DNA from 4 places in the Streptomyces sp. NPDC017520 genome. Region 1 is predicted to be linked to each of the others. Evidence: riboswitches for the same ligand, from Rfam matches in the RefSeq annotation. Region 1 holds a riboswitch; each other region holds the start of a gene.

Region 1 (5,055 bases):
CTGGTCAAGCAGGCCGTGGCCAACCGCTGACCGGCCGGGAGGAGAGGGATTGCCTCTGAGGCAATTTATTTGCCTCAGAGGAAAGATCCTGGCCCAATGGAGCCATGAACCCTCCGGACGAAGGGGTGCCGGACGAGCTCCCCGGCGTCGCACCCCGACTGCGCGACCTGCGCCGCGATCGCGGCCTCACCCTGGAGACCGCCGCCGGCCGGGCCGGACTCTCGCCGGCCCATCTCTCCCGGCTGGAGACCGGCCGCAGGCAGCCCTCGCTGCCGATGCTGCTGGGCCTGGCCCGTATCTACGGTACGACGGTCTCCGAACTGCTCGGCGAGCAGCCGCCCGAACGGGACGCGATCGTCCGCGGCGGCGGCTTCGAGGGGGCGGAGGCCGACGGCTGGATGTACCGGCAGGCCGGCGGATCCGGCCGCGCGATGCAGGCGCTGCGGGTCCGCGTTCCGTACGGGGCCCAGGGCGACCTGGTCCGGGTCCACCCCGGCGAGGAGTGGCTGTACGTCCTGGAGGGGCGGCTGCGGATCGGGCTCGGCGACACCGTCCACGACCTCGAACCCGGCGACAGCGCCCACTTCGACTCGCTCACCCCGCACCGGATCGCGGCGATCGACCGCTGCGGCGCGGAGCTGCTCTTCGTCCACTCCCTGCTGCAGAGCCCCGCCGCCGAGCTGTGCCTCGGCAGCGCCCTTCACGCGCGCTGAACCGGCCGTCCCGGCCGGCCTCATCCTTCGCTCCACCGGCCGTGAGGCCGACCGAGAGGACCGTCATGTCCGATTCCGAGCACTACGACCCGCTGGGCCCCGGCCGCCGCCCGAACGAGGACCCGCAGGAGAAGCGGATGCCGCGCGGCGTCATCATCCGGCTCTTCGCCTACCTGGTGGCGGGCCACGTCGTCGCGGGCTTCCTCTATCTGCTCTTCGTGGTGGCCGGGAGCAAGTGACGGCGGTCGGACGACCCCCCGCCCCGGACGGATCGCTTCCCGTCCGGGTCAGCCCTGGTCGAGCAGGCGCTCGCGCAGCCGCTCCCGGGTCTCGGAGGAGACCTGCAGCCCCTCCGCCAGGTAGCGGTCCGTCGTTCCCCAGTTCTCCTCGATGGCCGTGAAGGCCGCCGCGAGGTAGGCGGGCCGCGCCCCGAAGAGCGGATCCAGCAGCTCCAGCACCTCGGGCGACATACCGGTGCCGGACGGGTCGGAGCGCTTCACGGCGTAGCGGCGGTGGAGGTCGTTGGACTTGAGGTAGTCCTCCTCGATCGCCTCCGGCTCGACGCCGACCGCCAGCAGGGCGACCGCGATCGAGAGACCGGCCCTGTCCTTGCCCGCCGCGCAGTGCATCAAGGCCGGGACGCTGTCCTCGGCCAGGGAGTGCAGCACCCGGCTGTGCTCGGCGGTGCGGTCCAGAATCGTCGCGCGGTACATCCGGATCATGCGGTCGACGCCCTTGCCGTTCGCGAGGGCCGAGCGCAACTGCTCGATGTTCCCGTCGCTCACCAGCCGCCAGAACTCCGCGCCGTCGGCCGGATCCGAGAGCGGAATGCTGATATTACGGACACCTGCCAGCTCGATGTCGTATCCGTCGAGCTGGTGGTCGGCGGAGTGGCGGAAGTCGAAGATCGTGTGCAGCCCGAGCCCGCCGAGGAAAGCCGCGTCCTCGGCCGTGGCGTGCGCCAGGTGGCCGCTCCGGTAGAGCCGCCCGAAGGCGGTGCGCCGGCCGTCCGCGGTGGGGAGCCCGCCCACGTCGCGGAAGTTGCGGACTCCGGTCAGCACGGTCTCTGTCGGCGGGACCTGCGGCACCTGCTGCGTCACGGTGGCTCCTGGGATCTCTGGCGTCGGCGCGGCTCGCCGGCGAGGGCGCTCCCGTGACGATACGACATCGATTCGACGGAAAATCATCACGGTCGCGCGCCCGGTGCGGGGTGCCGGGGTGGTCGGTCTGACTCAACGTCAGCAGCGAAGCCGATCGCGTGTCCGTATTGGTGCATTTCGCAGAACATGCCCCGCTAATGGGGGAGATGGGATTTCGGAGGTGAGCGGGATCATATCCGTGACGGTCCGTGGTGAGCGCGCCCCAGGGTATTCCCGTTGCCCGCACGGAAAGTCAAGATCCGTAATCCACGGAGTGTGACGGGAATTCCGGATCGCTATGGAACCGATGATTCCGGCGAGCAACCGATGGCTTGTTCAGCTCGTCCTGACTCGTTTACGGTCGCCGCAATCCGGACGGACCGCCTAATCCTGCCGCCGCCCGGAATTCGCACCCACCCACTCACGCGTGGCAGGAGCGGGGGAACCAGGTAAGCCGCCGATCCGGAGCGATCCGGGCCGGCTCGGGGTGAAGTCGCCGCAACGCGACCGGGCATCTCCAGCCCGAACCCGACAGCTCACCTCGCAGGCGCCGGAGAGGAACTTCCCATGCCCGCAAAGGGTAAGCACCGCCGTCCGAAGTCCGGCCCGATCTCCCGCGGCGTCCTCGCCGCGGGGACCGGCGGCGCCGCACTCGCCCTCCCGCTCATCGGCGCCACCGTCGCGAACGCCGCGGACCAGGCCGCTCCGGCCGCGAAGCCCGCCGCCGCCTCGGTGGCCGCCGCGCAGACCGCCCCGGTCACCGCCCCCGCCGCGTCGAAGGCCGCCCCGAAGACGTACGCCGTCGTCTCCGGCGACTACCTGGCGAAGATCGCGGCCGAGCACCAGCTCAAGGGCGGGTGGGAGAAGCTGTACCAGGACAACCGCTCCACCGTCGGCGAGAACCCCAGCCTGATCCACCCGGGCATGAAGCTGACGCTCGGCGCCAAGGGCTCCGCCCCGGCCGAGAAGTCCGCGGCTCCCGAGGCCGCCCCGAAGAAGGCCGCACCGAAGAAGGCCGCACCGGCGCCCAAGGCCGCGCCGAAGGAGGCCCCGAAGGCGGACACCGTCTCCGCCGACGACTCGGAGGGCTCCGGCAGCCCGTCGCGGACCGGCTCCTCCGAAGCCACCGGCTCCGGCTGGTCCGCCCCGCTGGCCAGCGCCAACGTCACCACCCAGTACCGGGCTTCCGGCGCCAGCTGGTCCAGCGGCTACCACACCGGCTCGGACTTCCAGGCCGCCTCCGGCACCCCCGTACTCGCCATCGGCCCGGGCACCGTGGTCTCGGCCGGCAACAGCGGCTCCTACGGCAACGAGGTCGTCATCCAGCACGAGGACGGCATGTACTCCCAGTACGCCCACCAGTCCTCGCTCAACGTCTCCGTCGGCCAGACCGTCACCGGCGGCCAGCAGATCGGCCTCTCCGGCTCCACCGGCAACTCCACCGGCCCGCACCTGCACTTCGAGGTCCGCACCGGCCCGAGCTACGGCTCGGACATCGACCCGATCGCCTACCTGCGTCAGCACGGCGTCTCGGTCTGACGTCTCCGTCCGGCGTCTCCGTCCGACCGGACCCGGGCGAGAAGTGATCAAGGGGCGGTGCGCTGCGGCGCACCGTCCCTCCACTTATTCCGGCTTTACCAAAAACTGACCGGGTGGTCTATCTCACCACCCGTCAACCCCGTATTACGGTCGCGTAGGTCACATCGCACGATGCAGGATAAGTGCTTGTGGCAGACGATTCGAGAAACAACCAGCAGCACACCATCGGGTCGTACGCGGCGATTGGCGACAGTTTCACCGAGGGCGTCGGCGATCCCGGCCCCGACGGGACATATCTCGGCTGGGCGGACCGCTTCGCGGTGCTCCTCGCCGACCGGCTCCCGGCTCCCGAGGGGGCGACCGGCCCCGAAGGCTCCCCGCACGGGGACTTCCGCTACGCCAATCTCGCCGTACGAGGACGTCTCCTCGACCAGATCGTCGAGGAGCAGATCCCGCGCGCCAAGGAGCTGGCCCCCGACCTGGTCAGCTTCTGCGCGGGCGGCAACGACATCATCCGGCCCGGCACCGACCCCGACGACCTCGCCGAGCGTTTCGAGCGGGCGGTCGCCGACCTGAGCAACGCCGTCGGCACGGTCATGGTCACCACCGGCTTCGACACCCGGGGCGTTCCGGTGCTGCGCCACATGCGCGGCAAGATCGCCACGTACAACGTCCATCTGCGGGCCATCGCCGACCGCTACCACTGCCCCGTGCTGGACCTGTGGTCGCTGCGTTCCGTGCAGGACCGGCGCGCGTGGGACAACGACCGGCTGCATCTGTCGCCCGAGGGCCACACCCGCGTGGCGCTGCGCGCCGCGCAGGTCCTCGGCCACGAGGTGCCCGCCGACCCTGACCAGCCCTGGCCGCCGCAGGTCCAGCGCAGCCCCTTCGACGCACGGCGCGACAACATCCAGTGGGCCCGCGAATACCTCGTGCCCTGGATCGGCCGTCGGCTGCGCGGAGAGTCCTCCGGCGACCACGTCGAGGCGAAGCGCCCGGACCTCCTGCCGCTGTAGCCGTCGAGCCGGTCAGAGCTCCAGCAGGGGAAGCGCACGCCGGGACGGGCCCGGCACCACGAGCCCGTCCGGCGGCGTGCCCCCGCCCCGGGTGTGGGTCGCCGGTATCCGCTCCAGAACACCGCCCGCGAACACGTCGTACAGCGGCAGCGACTCCAGATGCACATAGCCGATGTGGCAGTCGCACACGGCGAGCGGACAGGCCCGCGGGCCGAGCGCCCGGCGGTAGCTGCCGTCGTAGAGATTGCCCAGCTCCGCCTTGACGAAGTGACAGCGCCGCACCGTGCCGTCGCCGTCCACCGAGATCACCGACTCGCCCGTCCGGCAGGGCAGCCCCGCCGAACGGTGCGGATCACGGCTGAAGGGGAACAGCGGATCCAGCTCCGTCCACCGCGCCGCCTCCTCGTCGGTGTAGGAGTGCCCCTCGGCGGCGTTCACCCAGAGATAGACCTCCTCCGGCAGCGCCGCCCGCAGCCGCCGGGCCTCCTCCAGATGGGCGTCGAAGCCCACCACCCCCACGCTGTAGCGGATCCCCTTGGCGGACAGCTCCCGGCACTTGCCCAGGAACCTCTCGTACGGTGTCTGTCCCGGGTGATACGTGCACCAGAGCGCGATCCGCTCCGGATCGGCGTCGGCCAGCCAGTCGGT
Region 2 (5,055 bases), on a different contig from region 1:
ACGGCCGGGGCCCAGGCGGGCAGGAACTCCAGGCGGGGAAGCCGTTCGTGCTTCCCGAACGCGTCGACCAGGGCCGCCACGTCGTCCGCCGTGGGTTCCGCCTCCCGGTCGGGGATGGCGTAGTTGGCGTACTTCAGTTCCCAGCCCGGGTTGTGCCGGACGGTGAACGGGCCCACCCGGTAGTGGTCGGGGGAGAGCAGCGCGAGCGCCCGGGCATAGTCCTGGACGGCGGTCGCCATCGACGTCATACGGGGATTCCTTCGGCGGGAGAGCGGGACGTGCGCGGCGGACTATGCCACCCGGGTCGCTCCGGCGAAAGGCATTTCATCGACGGGCGCGATGCGGACCGGTGCTCCGGGGCGCGGGGCGTGAATCATTTGGCCGCCGCCGATGTAGAGGCCGACATGGCTGATTCCGGAGTAGAAGAAGACCAGGTCACCGGGGGCCAGTTCGGAGCGGGGGACCCGGGATCCGGCGTTGATCTGGGTGTAGGTGGTGCGCGGCAGGCTCACGCCCGCCGCCTTCCAGGCCGCCTGGGTCAGGCCCGAGCAGTCGAAGGCGTTCGGGCCCGTCGCGCCCCAGACGTACGGCTTGCCGATCGCGCCGTACGCGAAGTCGATGGCCTGGGCGGCGCGGGAGCCGGGGGCCGCCACCGGACCGCTGCGGACGGACGAGCGGTCGGCGTGGGCCGGGCCGCCGCCGTGCCGGGCGTCGGCGGAGCGCTCATGGGCGGCGCGTTCGTCGGCGGTCAGGGTGTCCAGCAGCCTGCGGGCGTCGGCCAGCTTGGTGCGGATCGCGGTGCGGTGTTCGCGCAGCTCGGCGCGGCGGGCGGCGAGGCGCTCGGTCTCCTGGTCGGCGCGGGCCTTGACGCGGGTGATCTGGGAGACCTGTCGCCGGATGCCGCGCAGGAGCCCACTCTGCCGGTCGCCCGCCCGGTCGAGGTAGGAGGCGCGTTGCAGGAAGGCGTCGGGGTCGGAGGAGAGCGCCAGTTGCAGGGCCGGGTCCAGGGTTCCGCCGCGGTACTGCGCGGTGGCCAGCGAACCCAGGGCGTGCCGGGCGGTGTTGAGGCGGGCGGTGCGACGGGCGGCCTCGTCGGCCAGGGCGTCGACGGCGCGGGTGGCGGTGGCCGCCTCTTCCTTCGCCCCGTTGTACTTCTCGGTGGCGACCTCGGCGTCGTGGTACAGCCGGTCGATCTCCGCCTTGACCTGCGAGGCGGTGGGGGCCGGTTCGGCGGGGGCCGCGCCCGCCCCGGTGACCGACCCCGCGGTGGCGGCCCCGGCGAGCGCCAGGGTGGCGGCGGTGCGGGCAGCAGAGCCGGTGAGCGGGCGCTGCTTGGGTTTTCGGTGAGCTGACCTGCGGTGCGCTGCCACGGGGGCGGCATCCTTCCTGTCGGCTGTCCGCCGGGGGAATACCGGCGGGTCCGTGAAGGACGCTAATCCCGGTGCCGGGAAAAGAGTCGGCATGACTGCTATTGCCCTGATGTGACGTTTCATCGGCCATGGGTGATCACTCATACGCCCATATATCAGGGCAATGCATTCAATTTCGGAGGAAGCGCACAAGGAAGGGGGGCCTCACTGAAAGGCACATCCTTGGCCCTGGCTAGGCTCCGGAGCCATGGACGTACTCATCAATGTCTTCGTCGCCCTGCACATCATCGGCATCGCCTCCCTGCTGGGTGGCTTCCTGACGCAGATGAAGGCCATGGGAGCGGGCACCGCCCGCTTCACCCCCGCCATGCTGCACGGCGCGCTGACCATGCTCGTCACCGGTATCGCCCTGGTCGGGCTCAACCAGGCCGACGACCAGACCGTGAACAACGTCAAGATCGGCATCAAGCTCGCGCTGCTGGTCGTGATCCTCGCCCTCGTCTACGTCAAGCGGGACGACGAGACGGTGGACAAGGGCGCGTTCGCCGCGGTCGGCGGACTGACGGCCGCCAACATCTTCATCGCCACGGTCTGGACCTGAGTCTCCCCGGGGGCGGCCGCCCAAGGGCCGCCCCCGGCACGCGTCACGCCGGTCGCACGCTTCCGTAGATCGGCATGGAGTAGATCGACTCCTCGCGCACGTTCGCACCCGGCTTCGGGGCGTGGATCATCATCCCGTCGCCCTTGTAGATGCCGACGTGGCTGATGTCGTCGTAGAAGAAGACCAGGTCTCCGGGGATCAGATCGGACGTGGCGACCCGCGTCCCGACCTCCACCTGGTCCCAGGTAGTCCGGGGCAGGGTCACGCCCGCCTCCCGCCACGCCGCCTGCGTCAGCCCCGAGCAGTCGTAACTGGAGGGGCCCGACGCGCCCCATACGTACGGCTTCCCGATCTGGGCGCGGGCGAAGGCCAGGACCTTCTCCGCCTTGGCGGCGTAACCGCTGTCCGTACCGGTGCCGGAGCCGGAGCCCGGATCCGTTCCCGTTCCCGTTCCCGTACCGGAACCGGAACCGGAACCGGAGCCGGAGCCGGATCCCGTGCCCGAACCGCCGCCGGACTCCTTCGCCGCCTCCTCGCGGGCCTTCTCCTCGGCCTCGGCCTTCTCCTTCGCCTCGGCGGCCTGCCGGGCGGCCAGCCTCGCCGCCTTCTCCTTCGCCTCGGCCTCCTTCTTGCGCTCCAGCTCCGCCAGCCGCGCCTTCTCCTCGGCGGTCAGCCTCGACAGCAGGCTCCGGGCCTCGGTGAGTTTGGTCTGCACGTCCTTCTTGCTGGAGGCGAGCGTGGCCTGCGTCTCGGTGAGGGTCTCCAGGCTCTTCACCGCCTCCGCGCGCTTCTTCGCCGCCGAGGCCTGCTGCGTACGGACCTCGGCGACGGCCTTCTGCTGCCGCTCCGTCGCCCGGTCCATCAGCCGGCTCTGGTCGAAGTACCCCTGCGGGTTGTCCGCCAGGAAGAACGTCGCCGCCGGCGCGATGCCCCCGTTGCGGTACTGGGCCGCCGCGTAGGAGCCCAGCGCCCGGCGCGCCTCGTTGATCTTCTCGGCCCGCTTCGCCACGTCGGAGAGCAGCGTGTCGACCTTCGCCTGCTGGGACGCGGAGGCGGCCTTGGCCCGGTTGTACTCCTGGGTCGCGGCGCCCGCCTGCCGGTACAGGGCGTCGACCTTCTTCTGCACTTCCTCGATGGCGGGCTTCGGCTCAGCCGGCGCGGCCGTGGCGCTCTGCGTGGAGAGCAGCGTCACGGAGGCCAGCGCGGCCGTCGTCAGCCCGACGGCGGGGGTGGTGGTGCGCACCTTCGTGCGCGGCTTGCGATGCGATGCCAAGACCGGCATCTCCTTCCGTGGACCGCCTACCGGGTTAGCTGTCGGGTTCGGACGGAACGGAAGGCTGTCCTACGGTCCGCATGCGAGGGCACGGACCGATTCACCCCGGTGTCGCGTGTGGGTCCCCGGTTCCGCACCGCCAGGGCGGCGGGACGGATTCGGCAGAGGTGCCCGTCGGGCGTGGTTCGCCCCAGGGAGGTACGGGCCACCTGACCGAGCACGCTAGCCAACCGGCCCCGCCGCTGGGAAGGACGATGAGCGATATGCCCGATACATTTTCGTGACCTTTCCGGATCGGGGGGCCGACACCCCCTCCGACCGGGCACTCCTTCACGGAACGTCGACGTCCGCTCTCCGTGCGTACGGGTGAGGCGCGGGCGATTCCCCGGTGCCGACGCCGCCTTCTCACCTTCGGCAGTAGCTTGTCAGTCCGGCCGCCTAGACTCGGGGGGCGATGAGCAGCCTCTTTGACGACAGTTTCCTGACCGGCCTCCAGTCCGCGGAGGACGGCCCCCCGCCGCCCCCCGAGGACCACGCGCCCGAAGCGGTGCCGGAGGGACTCTTCGAGGGCGTCTACGACGCGCCCCCGCCGCCCCGGGACGGGTACTACCGGGACGGTCACGCGCGCCCGGTGATCGACTCCGCCGCCCTGCTCGACGGGCTGAACACCGAGCAGCGCGCCGCCGTCGTGCACGCCGGGTCCCCGCTGCTCATCGTCGCCGGGGCCGGCTCCGGCAAGACCCGGGTCCTCACCCACCGCATCGCCCACCTGCTGGCCGAGCGCGGGACGCACCCCGGGCAGATTCTCGCGATCACCTTCACCAACAAGGCCGCGGGCGAGATGAAGGAGCGCGTCGAGCAGCTCGTCGGCCCCCGCGCCAACGCCATGTGGGTCATGACCTTCCACAGCGCGTGCGTCCGCATCCTGCGCCGCGAGTCGAAGAAGCTCGGCTTCACCTCGTCGTTCTCGATCTACGACGCCGCCGACTCCAAGCGCCTGATGGCCCTGGTCTGCCGCGACCTCGACCTGGACCCGAAGCAGTTTCCGCCGAAGTCCTTCACCGCCAAGGTCTCCAACCTCAAGAACGAGCTCATCGACGAGGAGACCTTCGCCGGGCAGGCCGGAGGGGGCACCTCCCGTTCGAGCGAAGCCGAGAATGGGGGAGGTTTCGAGAAGACCCTGGCCCAGGCGTACGCGCTCTACCAGGCCCGCCTGCGCGAGGCCAACGCCCTGGACTTCGACGACATCATCATGACCACGGTCCACCTCCTCCAGGCCTTCCCGGACGTCGCCGAGCACTACCGCCGCCGCTTCCGCCACGTCCTCGTCGACGAGTACCAGGACACCAACCACGCCCAGTACACGCTGGTACGGGAGCTGGTCGGCCCGGCCGGGGAGGCCGACGCCCCCGCCGAGCTGTGCGTGGTGGGCGACGCGGACCAGTCGATCTACGCCTTCCGGGGCGCGACCATCCGCAACATCCTCCAGTTCGAGGAGGACTACCCGAGCGCGACGACGATCCTCCTGGAGCAGAACTACCGCTCCACGCAGACGATCCTCTCCGCCGCCAACGCCGTCATCGAGCGCAACGAGAGCCGCCGCCCCAAGAACCTCTGGACCAACGCCGGCAGCGGCGCCCGCATCACCGGCTACGTCGCCGACACCGAGCACGACGAGGCGCAGTTCGTCGCCGACGAGATCGACCGGCTCACCGACGCGGGCGACGCCAAGGCGGGCGACGTCGCCGTCTTCTACCGGACCAACGCCCAGTCCCGTGTCTTCGAAGAGATCTTCATCCGCGTCGGTCTGC
Region 3 (5,055 bases), on a different contig from region 1:
GTCCCCCAGGGCGTCGCGTGGTGTGAGGGGCCGCCATCATCGGGCACCGGGGGCACCGGGGGCACCGGGGGCACCGGGGGCGCCGCTGTCCGGGTTCCGGCCATGGGGCTCGCCTCCGTCCCGGAGGAGCTCCGCCGTAATTGGTCAAGGGCGCGCCGGGTATGCCGTAGAGTTGTGTTTACCGACGCGGGGTGGAGCAGCTCGGTAGCTCGCTGGGCTCATAACCCAGAGGTCGCAGGTTCAAATCCTGTCCCCGCTACTGAAGGCCCGGGCCCGGCACGCACAGCGTGCCGGGCCCGAGTCGTTTCCCGGCGTCGTGATGGCGCGGCTTGACCTTGACGCAGCGTTTCCGGCATGGAGTGGTCCATTCAGGAAATCGCCCGTCGGGCCGGCACCACGAGCCGCACGCTCCGGCATTACGGAGACGTCGGTCTCCTCACGCCGAGCCGGATCGGGAGCAACGGCTACCGCTACTACGACCAGGACGCCCTCGTCCGGCTGCAGCGCATCCTGCTGCTGCGGGAGCTGGGCCTCTCGCTGTCCGCCATCAAGGACGTGCTCGCGGGGCAGCGGGACACGGCGGTGGCGCTGCGGGCGCATCTGCGGCTGCTCGAACAGGAGCAGGCGCGCATCGGGCGGCAGATCGCCTCGGTGCGGACCACTCTCCACAAGACGCAGGAGGGGATGGAACTCATGGCCGATGAAGTGTTCGACGGCTTCGATCACACCGCCCACGAGCAGGAGGTCACCGAGCGCTGGGGCCGGGACGCGTACGAGGAGGGCGACCGCTGGTGGCGTTCGCTCGGCGACGAGCAGAAGAAGGCGTTCCAGGACGAGCACGAGGCCATCGCGCGCGCCTGGGGACGGGCCAGGGAGGGAGGGCTCGCCGCCGACGGGGCCGAGGCGCAGGACCTCGCGCGGCGGCACTGCGCCTGGCTGTCCTCGGCCAAGGCGCCCAGTCGTTCGTATGTGATCGGGCTCGGCGAGATGTATGTCGCCGACCCCCGCTTCGGAAAGAACTACGATCGCTACGGGGACGGCACCGCCGCCTTCGTACGGGACGCACTGACGGTATACGCGGAACACCGGCTCTCCGACTGACCACGGAAGGCCGGGCCTCCGCCCGCTCCCCCTATTCGGCCGATGCGGAGTAGCCGCTCGGCGCGGCTCCGGGAAGCCTGGGCGGGGCGCGGTACCGTCCGCAGCCGTGGGTGGACCGGGCAGGAGTGCACAGGTGGGGATGGCCGACGAACGGCGCAGTGCCACGGCGGGGAGTTTCGACGCCGTGGGCCGGGTGGTGTTCGGGTCCCGGGAGGGCCAGCTGACGTCCGACGGGCGGCGCACCGGACGGTTCGTCCGGCTGCTCCCGGCCCTGCTGATCCTCGGCGGGCTGGTGCTCGACTCGCTGACTCCGCCCAACTTCACCGCTGTCCCCCTGTTCGTCGCGGCCCCGCTGATCGCCGCGCCGTTCTTCTCGAAGTCCCGGACCGTCCGTACGGGCATCGCCGCGGTCCTCTCCGTCATCGCGATGAGGCTCTCCGACGGGACGTCCACCCAGGTGGTCCCGATCATCGAGCTGATCACCGTGCTCACGGCCTCGGTGCTGGCCCTCGTCATCAACGGCGTCGTACGGCGTGGCAACGAGCAGCTGGCCTCGGCCCGGGTCATCGCGGAGACCGCCATGCGGGCCGTGCTGCCGACCCCGGCCGAGCGGATCGGCGGACTCCAGGTGGCCGCGCGGTACGAGGCGGCCCAGGCGGACGAGTTCGTGGGCGGCGACCTGTTCGCCGTCGCGGACACCCCGTACGGAGTGCGTCTGGTCGTCGGCGACGTACGCGGCAAGGGGCTGGACGCCGTCGAGGCGGTGGCGGTGATCATCGGGGCGTTCCGGGAGGCGGCCGAGCAGGAGCGTTCGCTGGAGGGTGTCGCGCAGCGGCTGGAGCGGGCGCTGGCCCGGGAGGGGACGCGGCGGTACGGGCTGGACGCGATGGAGGGGTTCATCACCGCCGTGCTGGCCGAGATCCCGCCCGGTGCCGCCTCGTTGCGCCTCGTCAACCGCGGTCACCCCGAGCCGATCCTGCTGCACGCCGACGGCGCCCTGGAGGTGCTGGCACCCTCGGTGCCCGCCATGCCGCTGGGGATGGACCTGGGGGTGTGGCCGGACCGGTCCGACGAGTGGGCGATGCCCGCGGGGGCGACGCTCCTCGCCTTCACGGACGGCCTGTCCGAGGCCCGGGACCCGAACGGGGTCTTCTACGATCCGGCGGCCCGGCTGCGCGGCCGGATCTTCCCGGGCCCGGAGGAGCTGTTGTCCGCGCTGACGGACGACGTACGGCTGCACACCGGTGGGCGGACCACGGACGACATGGCGCTCATCGCGGTCGGCCGGCCGGCGGAGGGGCAGCCCGTGCGCCGGACGACGGTGAAGATCGTGGGCCGGGGCGATGACGCCGGGCGGTGACGCCGGAGTGATGGTGCCGGGCGGTGACACGGTGCGTAATCAAAAGGCGCCGCTCCGCATAACATTTGACACACTGTCAGAAAAAGCAGTGTGGCTGAGGCGTGGTCAAGTCGCCCGATTGCGCCCGGTTGTCACCCGTACATCCCTGCCGTGTTCGTTAATGATCAACAGGAACAGCTTGGAATAGGGCCCGTCCGTCTATTAACGTTCGATAACGCAGCGCGGTCGTCACAGCCGTCGTCAGAGACGGCGCCGCGCGCGAGCGCCGAATTCCGCAAGGGAACCGGGGAACCACCTACATGGGGTGAATCGGACGCCTGCGTCTCGTGAGAGACGGAGGGGCCCGTAGGAGACCTTCCTGCTCCGAACCCGTCAGCTAACCCGGTAGGCGAGAAGGAAGGAAAGGAGTGCGCCCACGTGGCGTCCAACAAGCCTGCCCCTGAGGCCCCGTCACCCTTCAGTGCCGACACCCTCGGTGGCGAGGAGCGCACCTGGGAGGAATGGAACCCCACCGCGGAGTCCATCCGTCCCGTGCGCGGCAAGCACCGCGTGGCCAAGCAGCGTGGTCTGGCCCGTAGCTCCACCGTCCTCGGAGTCGGTGTCATAGCGGCTGTCGGCGCGGGCGGTATGGCCACCGCTCAGGACAAGGCGCCGGTCTCCATCTCTCTTCCCGATTCCATCGTGGACAACCTCCCCGACGCCAAGTCCCTTCCCGGCGTCGGGTCTTTGATGTCCGAGGAGGCGGAGCCCGCCCCGGTCGCCGCGTCCGCGCCGCTCACCACCGCCGGCCTCACCACCGCCGAGGCCGAGCAGGGCACCGGCGCCGGCGAGGCGCTGCGCGCCCGGATCCTCCAGCAGGCCGAGCAGCAGCAGGCCAGCGCCGACGCCGAGGCCAAGGCCGCCGCCGAGAAGGCAGCGGCCGAGACCGCCGCCGCCGAGGCCAAGAAGCAGCAGGACGAGGCCGAGGCCGCTGCCGCCGCGAAGAAGAAGGCGGCGGAGGAAGCGGCGAAGAAGAAGAAGGAGGCCGAGCGGCTCGCCAAGCTCGCCGCCAGCTTCTCCCTCCCCACCTTCTCGTACACGATCACCTCGACCTACGGTCAGTCCGGCGCGCTCTGGTCCTCGGGCCAGCACACCGGTCTCGACTTCGCCGGGTCGGCCGGCGCACCGCTCAAGGCCGTGCACAGCGGCACGATCACATCGGCCGGCTACTCCGGTTCGTACGGCTACCGCACGGTCCTGCAGCTGGAGGACGGCACGGAGATCTGGTACGCCCACCAGTCCTCGATCGAGGTCTCCGTCGGCCAGAAGGTGACCACCGGCCAGACCATCGGCCGCATGGGCGACAGCGGCAACGTCACCGGCGTCCACCTCCACCTGGAGGTCCGCACCGCGGGCGGTTCCGCGATGGACCCGATGGCCTGGCTCAACAGCAAGGGCCTGAACGTCTGATCTCCAGGCCCCGCGGCTGACGTCCTTCGTCGCCGCCCCGCAACCCCGGCAGCCCTGACGCACACCCCCCGACGTCAGGGCTGCCGGTCTGTCCGGGGACGGTACGGTCCGGCGGGCGGCGGAATACCGTCCCCGCCCCGTCCCGTTGAACCTCCACATGACTTCTCCGCGCATTCTCGGCAGCTCCGACCTCCAGGTTTTCCCTCTCGCCCTCGGCGGCAACGTCTTCGGCTGGACGGCGGACGAGGACCAGTCCTTCGCGGTCCTGGACGCGTACGTCGCGGCCGGCGGCAACTTCATCGACACCGCCGACGCCTACTCCGCCTGGGTCGAGGGCAACGAGGGCGGTGAGTCGGAGACCGTCATCGGCAAGTGGCTCGCCTCCCGCTCCAACCGGGCCGACATCGTCGTCGCCACCAAGGCCGGCGCCCACCCCGACCACCGGGGCCTGTCCGCCGGCACCATCAAGGGCGCGGCGGAGGCATCGCTGCGCCGCCTCGGCACCGACCACATCGACCTCTACTACACGCACTTCGACGACGAGGCCGTCCCGGTCGAGGAGATCATCACCGCCCTCGACCAACTGGTGAAGGACGGCAAGGTGCGGCACATCGCCGCTTCCAACATCAGCCCCGAGCGCCTGCGGGCCTCCCTCGACTTCTCCGAGCGCGAGGGCCTCGCCCGGTACGTCGCGCTCCAGCCGCACTACAACCTGGTCTCCCGCGGCACCTACGAGGGCGAGCTCCAGGACACCGCGGCCCGCGCCGGCCTCGCCGCCGTCCCGTACTACGCGCTCGCCTCCGGCTTCCTCACCGGCAAATACCGCCCCGGTACGAGTGTGGAGAGCGCCCGCTCCGCGACGGCGGGCGGCCACCTGGAGTCGGAGCGGGGCCGCAAGGTGCTGGCCGCCCTCGACCGGGTCGCCGGGGAACGGGACGCCGAGATCGCCACGGTCGCCCTCGCCTGGCTCGCCGCACAGCCGACCGTCGCCGCCCCGATCGCCTCCGCCCGTACGGTCGAGCAGCTTCCCGCTCTCGTCGCGGTGGCCGACCTGCGGCTGACCGACGGCGAACTCGCCCTGCTCACCGAGGCGTCGGCCTGACGGAGCCGGACGCCGCCGCCGTACGCGGACGCCGAAGCTGTGG
Region 4 (5,055 bases), on a different contig from region 1:
GCCCCAGATCTTGTGGACGCCGAAGAGGTCCGTGCGGTAGATCGTCCCCTCCTTCTGGTTGATCTTGTCGAAGATGGTCTTCGCGGCGTCGATGGAGGGCTGCTTCCACGCCGTCTGCCAGTTCAGCTCGGCTTTCCCCGTCGCGGCGTTCCAGGTGAACCGGGCCCGGTGCGGGTTCTTGGTGATGGAGAGGTAGAACGAGGCCCACGTCTCGATCCCGGTGGGCAGCGGCGCGACTTCGGCGAAGGCCCCGCCGGCGTCCCAGTTGTCGATGCCGCCGGTGGGGATCGACGACTGCACCTTCCCGGTCGGGTCCCAGAGGTGGTTGGCCCGGCCGCACATGACGTTGCCGTTGTCGCCCCAGCCCTTGCCGACCTCGTCGTTGAGGAGGGGCAGCGCACCGGTGGCCTTGAGGCCGACGAGCAGCTTGCTGGTGCCCACGCTGCCCGCGGCGAAGAAGACCTTGTCCGCCGTGACGGTCTTGGTGGCGGTCGTCCGGCCGACGGTGTCCAGCTGGTCGATGAGCACCGTGTAGCCGCCGCCCGGGGCCGGGGTGACCGTGGTGACCTGGTGGAGCGGGGAGATGGTGACCCGGCCGGTGGCCCTGATCCGGTCGATGTAGGTCTTCTGGAGCGATTTCTTGCCGTAGTTGTTGCCGTAGAGGATCTCGGCGTCCAGGGCCGACCTGGGGACGGTCCCGGCCGCCTCCTGCTTCATGTAGTCCCAGTCGTAGACGGCGGGAACGAAGAGGAACGGGAAGCCGGAGCGCTGGGCGTGTTTCCGGCCGACCCGGGCGTACTGGTAGCAGTCGACGCTGTCGAACCAGGCGGGGTCGATGGTGGTGACGCCCAGTCCGCTGTTGGCGCGCGGGTAGTAGGTGCGGTACATCTCCCCGGCGTTCACCGAGGGGAGGATCGCGCCGAAGTTCTCCCGGCGCGGGGTGACGGCCATACCGCCGTTGACCAGGGACCCGCCGCCGACACCGCGGCCCTGGTAGACGGTGATGCCGGCGAACTCCTCGGCGTCCAGGATGCCGGTGTAGCGGTTGACGTCCTTGTCGATGGGGAAGCCGAGGAAGTTGCTCAGCGGCTGCTTGGTCCTGGTCCGCAGCCAGAAGGAGCGGTCGTCGGGTCTGGTGGTGTTGGCGAAGATCTTGCCGTCCGCACCCGGCGTGTCCCAGGCCATGCCCATCTCGACCATATGGACGTCGACGCCGGCCTGGGCGAGCCGGAGGGCCGCCACGGAGCCGCCGTATCCGGTGCCGACGACCAGCACCGGCACCCGGGCCCCGGAGCCGATCGGCGCTGCTGCCGTCCGGACGCCCGCCCACGCCGGTGCGGAGTGCCCGGCGATAGCCGCAGCCCCCAGGAGAGAACCTGTTCCAGCGATGAATCTTCGACGCGAGACACCCTTGGTCTCGCCATCCCGCATGGTGGTGTCGCTCATGTGACATACCTCACTCTCGACAGAGTGCAACAGGTTCTACTGTCGATCGCCTGGCAAGTCACTAGAAACTTGGGGGTAACTTCCCGGTACGCGCATGGGGCCCCGGACCAAGATGAGGTCCGGGGCCCCTCGGGCTCGGGCGCGGAGGATCAGTAGGCGCCGAAGACGTTGTCGATCGAGCCGTAGCGGTCCGCCGCGTAGTTGCACGCGGCCGTGATGTTGGCGACCGGGTCGTAGCTGTCGGTCGAGGTGCCGGGCACGTGGTAGGCCTGGAAGGTCGGGTCGATGACCTGGAGCAGCCCCTTGGACGGGGTGCCCTTGACCGCGTTGGAGTCCCAGTTGTTGATCGCGGCCGGGTTGCCCGAGGACTCGCGCATGATGTTGCGGTGGATGCCCTCGTAGGTGCCGGGGATGCCCTGCTCGGCCATGACCGCCAGCGACTCCTTGATCCAGCCGTCGAGGTCGTTCGTGTACGTGACGGCCTTCTCGGCGGCCGGAGCGGCCTTTGCCGCGGGAGTGGCGTTGACACGCTCCGAACGGTCGGCACGGTCCGCCTCGGCACCACGCACGGCGGACGGGGAAGCCTCGGCGGCCTTGTCCGCCTTACCACCCGAAGGGGCCTCGGCCTTGGTTCCGAGGGTCAGCTTGATACCCGGGTGAATAAGATCGGGATTCTCTCCGATGATCTTCCGGTTGCCTTCGTACAGCTTCTCCCAGCCGCCGCTCACGGAATATTCGCGGGCGATCTTGGAAAGCGTCTCACCGGCCGCCACGGAATGCTCGGCGGGCGCGGCCCGCACGGCGGAATTCACCTGGGGAATCGAGGCGGGCGCCACGGCCTGCTGCGGCGCGGTGGCGGGCACGGGGGCCGCGAAGGCGCTGGTGGCACCTATCACGGGGAGGGCGAGGACGGCTCCACCTGTAGTCACGGCTGCAAGGCCGCGGCGCAGCGAGGTGGAACGGGAACGACGGTGCTTACCCTGTGCGGGCATGGGGGATTTCCTCTCCGGCGCCTGCGGGGTGAGCTGTCGGGTTCAGACGGGAGATGTCTGGCCGCACGCTCGTGCGGCTTCACCCCAAGCCGTTCCGGTTACGGATCGGCGACTTACCTGGGTCCCCCGCTCCTGCCGTACTCGAGTGGGTTTCGGATTCCCGGACGGCGGCAGGATTCGGCGTTCCATCCGGATTGACGGTGACCGTAGGCGAGAAACGCCGAACAGAACAAGCCCCGCATTCCGGATTCCCTTTTCCACGCAAGATCGAAAGACGGAATCGCCGGATCGGGTCACTCCGTCACGTCGTCAACTTTCTTCGCACAGAAGGGAACCGAAGCTTCCACTTCCGCGTCCGCCCTCGCGGACGTGACGCTCACCACTCCCTCGCGGTGATGGCGAAAACGAGCCCAAGCAAATACCCCAGAAGCGCCAGTAAGCCTTTTATTGAGCAGAATGCCCAAAAGAAGCGAATCGCCCATATCGGCACAGAAAAACGGGCCAATCGGACACTCTAGGCGGGGCCGGTCGAACAGCCCTCGGGGCGATCGCTTACGGTGTGCGGTGGAGACTAGTAAGCCAACCCTTACCTCCGACGTACGCTGTACCTGCCCGCGTTCGCCCGCCCCGAAGGATCACCACGCCATGACACGCCCCGTCCGCGTCGCCATTGTCGGAGCCGGCCCCGCCGGTATCTACGCTGCGGACGCGCTGCTCAAATCCGAGGTCTGCCAGGACCCGGGGGTCTCCATCGACCTCTTCGAGCGCATGCCCGCGCCCTTCGGCCTCATCCGCTATGGCGTGGCCCCCGACCACCCGCGGATCAAGGGCATCGTCAAGGCCCTGCACCAGGTGCTGGACAAGCCCCAGATCCGGCTCTTCGGGAACGTCAGCTACCCGCACGACATCGGCCTGGACGACCTGCGGTCGTTCTACGACGCGGTGATCTTCTCCACCGGCGCCGAGGCCGACCGGGCGCTCGACGTCCCCGGCATCCAGCTGGACGGCTCCTACGGCGCGGCCGAGTTCGTCTCCTGGTACGACGGGCACCCCGAGGTCCCGCGCACCTGGCCGCTCGCCGCGGAGAAGGTCGCCGTGCTCGGCGTCGGGAACGTGGCCCTGGACGTGGCCCGCGTCCTGGCCAAGACGGCGGACGAGCTGCTGCCCACCGAGATCCCGGACAACGTGTACCAGGGCCTCAAGGAGAACAAGGCGCTGGAGGTGCACGTCTTCGGGCGGCGTGGCCCCGCACAGGCCAAGTTCAGCCCGATGGAGCTGCGGGAGCTGGACCACTCCCCCAACATCGAGGTCATCGTCAACCCCGAGGACATCGAGTACGACGAGGGCTCCATCGCGACCCGCCGGGAGAACAAGCAGGCCAACATGGTCGCGCAGACCCTGGAGAACTGGGCGATCCGCGATGTCGGCGACCGCCCGCACAAGCTGTTCCTGCACTTCTTCGAGTCCCCGGTCGAGATCCTCGGCGAGGACGGCAAGGTCGTGGCGCTGCGCACCGAGCGCACCGAGCTGGACGGCACCGGCAACGTCCGGGGCACCGGCCGGTTCACGGACTGGGACATGCAGAGCGTCTACCGGGCCGTCGGCTACTACTCGGAGGAGCTGCCCAAGCTCCCCTTCGACGTGGCCTCCGGCACCGTGCCGCACGAGGCGGGACGCGTCATCTCCGGCGACGAGCACATGGCCTCGGTCTACGTCACGGGCTGGATCAAGCGCGGTCCGATCGGTCTGATCGGACACACCAAGGGCGACGCGAACGAGACGGTCGCCTGCGTCCTGGAAGACCGGGCGGCCGGCCGGCTGCCGGAGCCGGCCACGCCCGCTCCGGAGGCCGTCGAGGCCTTCCTGGCGGACCGCGGCGTGCGCTACACGACCTGGGAGGGCTGGCACAAGCTGGACGCCCACGAGCAGGCTCTGGGCGCGGCCCAGGGCCGTGAGCGGATCAAGGTCGTGGAGCGCGAGGGGATGCTGGAGGCCTCCGGCGCCTTCGCGCCGGCGGAGCCGCCGGCCGACGTCTGATCAACGCCTCGGCGGCGCCTGATCAGCAGGACGTCTCTCCGGAGGCCGGATCCGGTGCGCCTGCCGTGCGCCCCGGGTCCGGCCTCCTGAACGTGCGCCACAGGTCGGGGCCGGGCGCCCGGTCCTCCCGCGGCCGGCGGACCTCCGGGGCCCCGGCCCACCGGGCGGCGAGCAGCAGCGCGATGTCGTCGGGGCGGTCGACGGCCGCCCTGGCCTCTCCGATGACCTGGTCGGCCGTCTCGGCCAGGGGGACCGCGCCGATGCGTTCGACGGTGGCGCGCAGCCGCTCGATCCCCTCGTCGATGTCGGTCCCGGGGCGCTCGATCAGCCCGTCCGTGAACAGGGCGAGCATCGCGCCCGGTTCGAGGCGCATCTCGGTGACCGGATAGGCCGCCTGCCCGTCGATCCCGAGCACGATGCCGCCGGGCAGGTCCAGCACTTCCGTCCGGCCGTCCGCCCGACGCAGCACGGGCTGCGGATGCCCCGCCCGTACGGCGCGGGCCACTCCGGTCACCGGGTCCAGCGCGATGTAGCAGCAGCTCGCGAACTGTCCCGGGTCGAGGTCGATGAGCAGCCGGTT

Evidence for each region. A riboswitch is a leader RNA that binds a small molecule or an ion and turns the genes downstream of it on or off. The one in region 1 is predicted to bind cyclic di-AMP.
Region 2: linked by a shared signal. The riboswitch ahead of ACH4KB_RS27435 (NlpC/P60 family protein) and the one ahead of ACH4KB_RS24835 (peptidoglycan DD-metalloendopeptidase family protein) in region 1 are both predicted to bind cyclic di-AMP.
Region 3: linked by a shared signal. The riboswitch ahead of ACH4KB_RS15930 (M23 family metallopeptidase) and the one ahead of ACH4KB_RS24835 (peptidoglycan DD-metalloendopeptidase family protein) in region 1 are both predicted to bind cyclic di-AMP.
Region 4: linked by a shared signal. The riboswitch ahead of ACH4KB_RS14870 (transglycosylase SLT domain-containing protein) and the one ahead of ACH4KB_RS24835 (peptidoglycan DD-metalloendopeptidase family protein) in region 1 are both predicted to bind cyclic di-AMP.

Annotation. Positions count from the first base shown of each region.
Region 1 is NZ_JBIRKB010000010.1:295,491-300,545, forward strand. Features, by position in the region: gene ACH4KB_RS24815 (aspartate aminotransferase family protein) at 1-30, shown strand, start outside; gene ACH4KB_RS24820 (helix-turn-helix domain-containing protein) at 105-713, shown strand; gene ACH4KB_RS24825 (DUF6126 family protein) at 779-952, shown strand; gene ACH4KB_RS24830 (tyrosine-protein phosphatase) at 1,001-1,813, opposite strand; cyclic di-AMP (ydaO/yuaA leader) riboswitch at 2,257-2,417, shown strand; gene ACH4KB_RS24835 (peptidoglycan DD-metalloendopeptidase family protein) at 2,420-3,391, shown strand; gene ACH4KB_RS24840 (SGNH/GDSL hydrolase family protein) at 3,580-4,407, shown strand; gene ACH4KB_RS24845 (STM4011 family radical SAM protein) at 4,420-5,055, opposite strand, start outside.
Region 2 is NZ_JBIRKB010000013.1:63,978-69,032, reverse strand. Features, by position in the region: gene ACH4KB_RS27450 (GNAT family N-acetyltransferase) at 1-248, opposite strand, end outside; gene ACH4KB_RS27445 (NlpC/P60 family protein) at 291-1,370, opposite strand; gene ACH4KB_RS27440 (hypothetical protein) at 1,618-1,971, shown strand; gene ACH4KB_RS27435 (NlpC/P60 family protein) at 2,015-3,253, opposite strand; cyclic di-AMP (ydaO/yuaA leader) riboswitch at 3,252-3,418, opposite strand; gene pcrA (DNA helicase PcrA) at 3,699-5,055, shown strand, end outside.
Region 3 is NZ_JBIRKB010000006.1:18,598-23,652, reverse strand. Features, by position in the region: tRNA gene ACH4KB_RS15945 (tRNA-Met) at 186-259, shown strand; gene ACH4KB_RS15940 (MerR family transcriptional regulator) at 355-1,101, shown strand; gene ACH4KB_RS15935 (PP2C family protein-serine/threonine phosphatase) at 1,241-2,461, shown strand; cyclic di-AMP (ydaO/yuaA leader) riboswitch at 2,715-2,867, shown strand; gene ACH4KB_RS15930 (M23 family metallopeptidase) at 2,879-3,910, shown strand; gene ACH4KB_RS15925 (aldo/keto reductase) at 4,068-5,012, shown strand.
Region 4 is NZ_JBIRKB010000005.1:343,521-348,575, reverse strand. Features, by position in the region: gene ACH4KB_RS14875 (GMC oxidoreductase) at 1-1,446, opposite strand, end outside; gene ACH4KB_RS14870 (transglycosylase SLT domain-containing protein) at 1,596-2,438, opposite strand; cyclic di-AMP (ydaO/yuaA leader) riboswitch at 2,444-2,631, opposite strand; gene ACH4KB_RS14865 (FAD-dependent oxidoreductase) at 3,084-4,475, shown strand; gene ACH4KB_RS14860 (SpoIIE family protein phosphatase) at 4,498-5,055, opposite strand, start outside.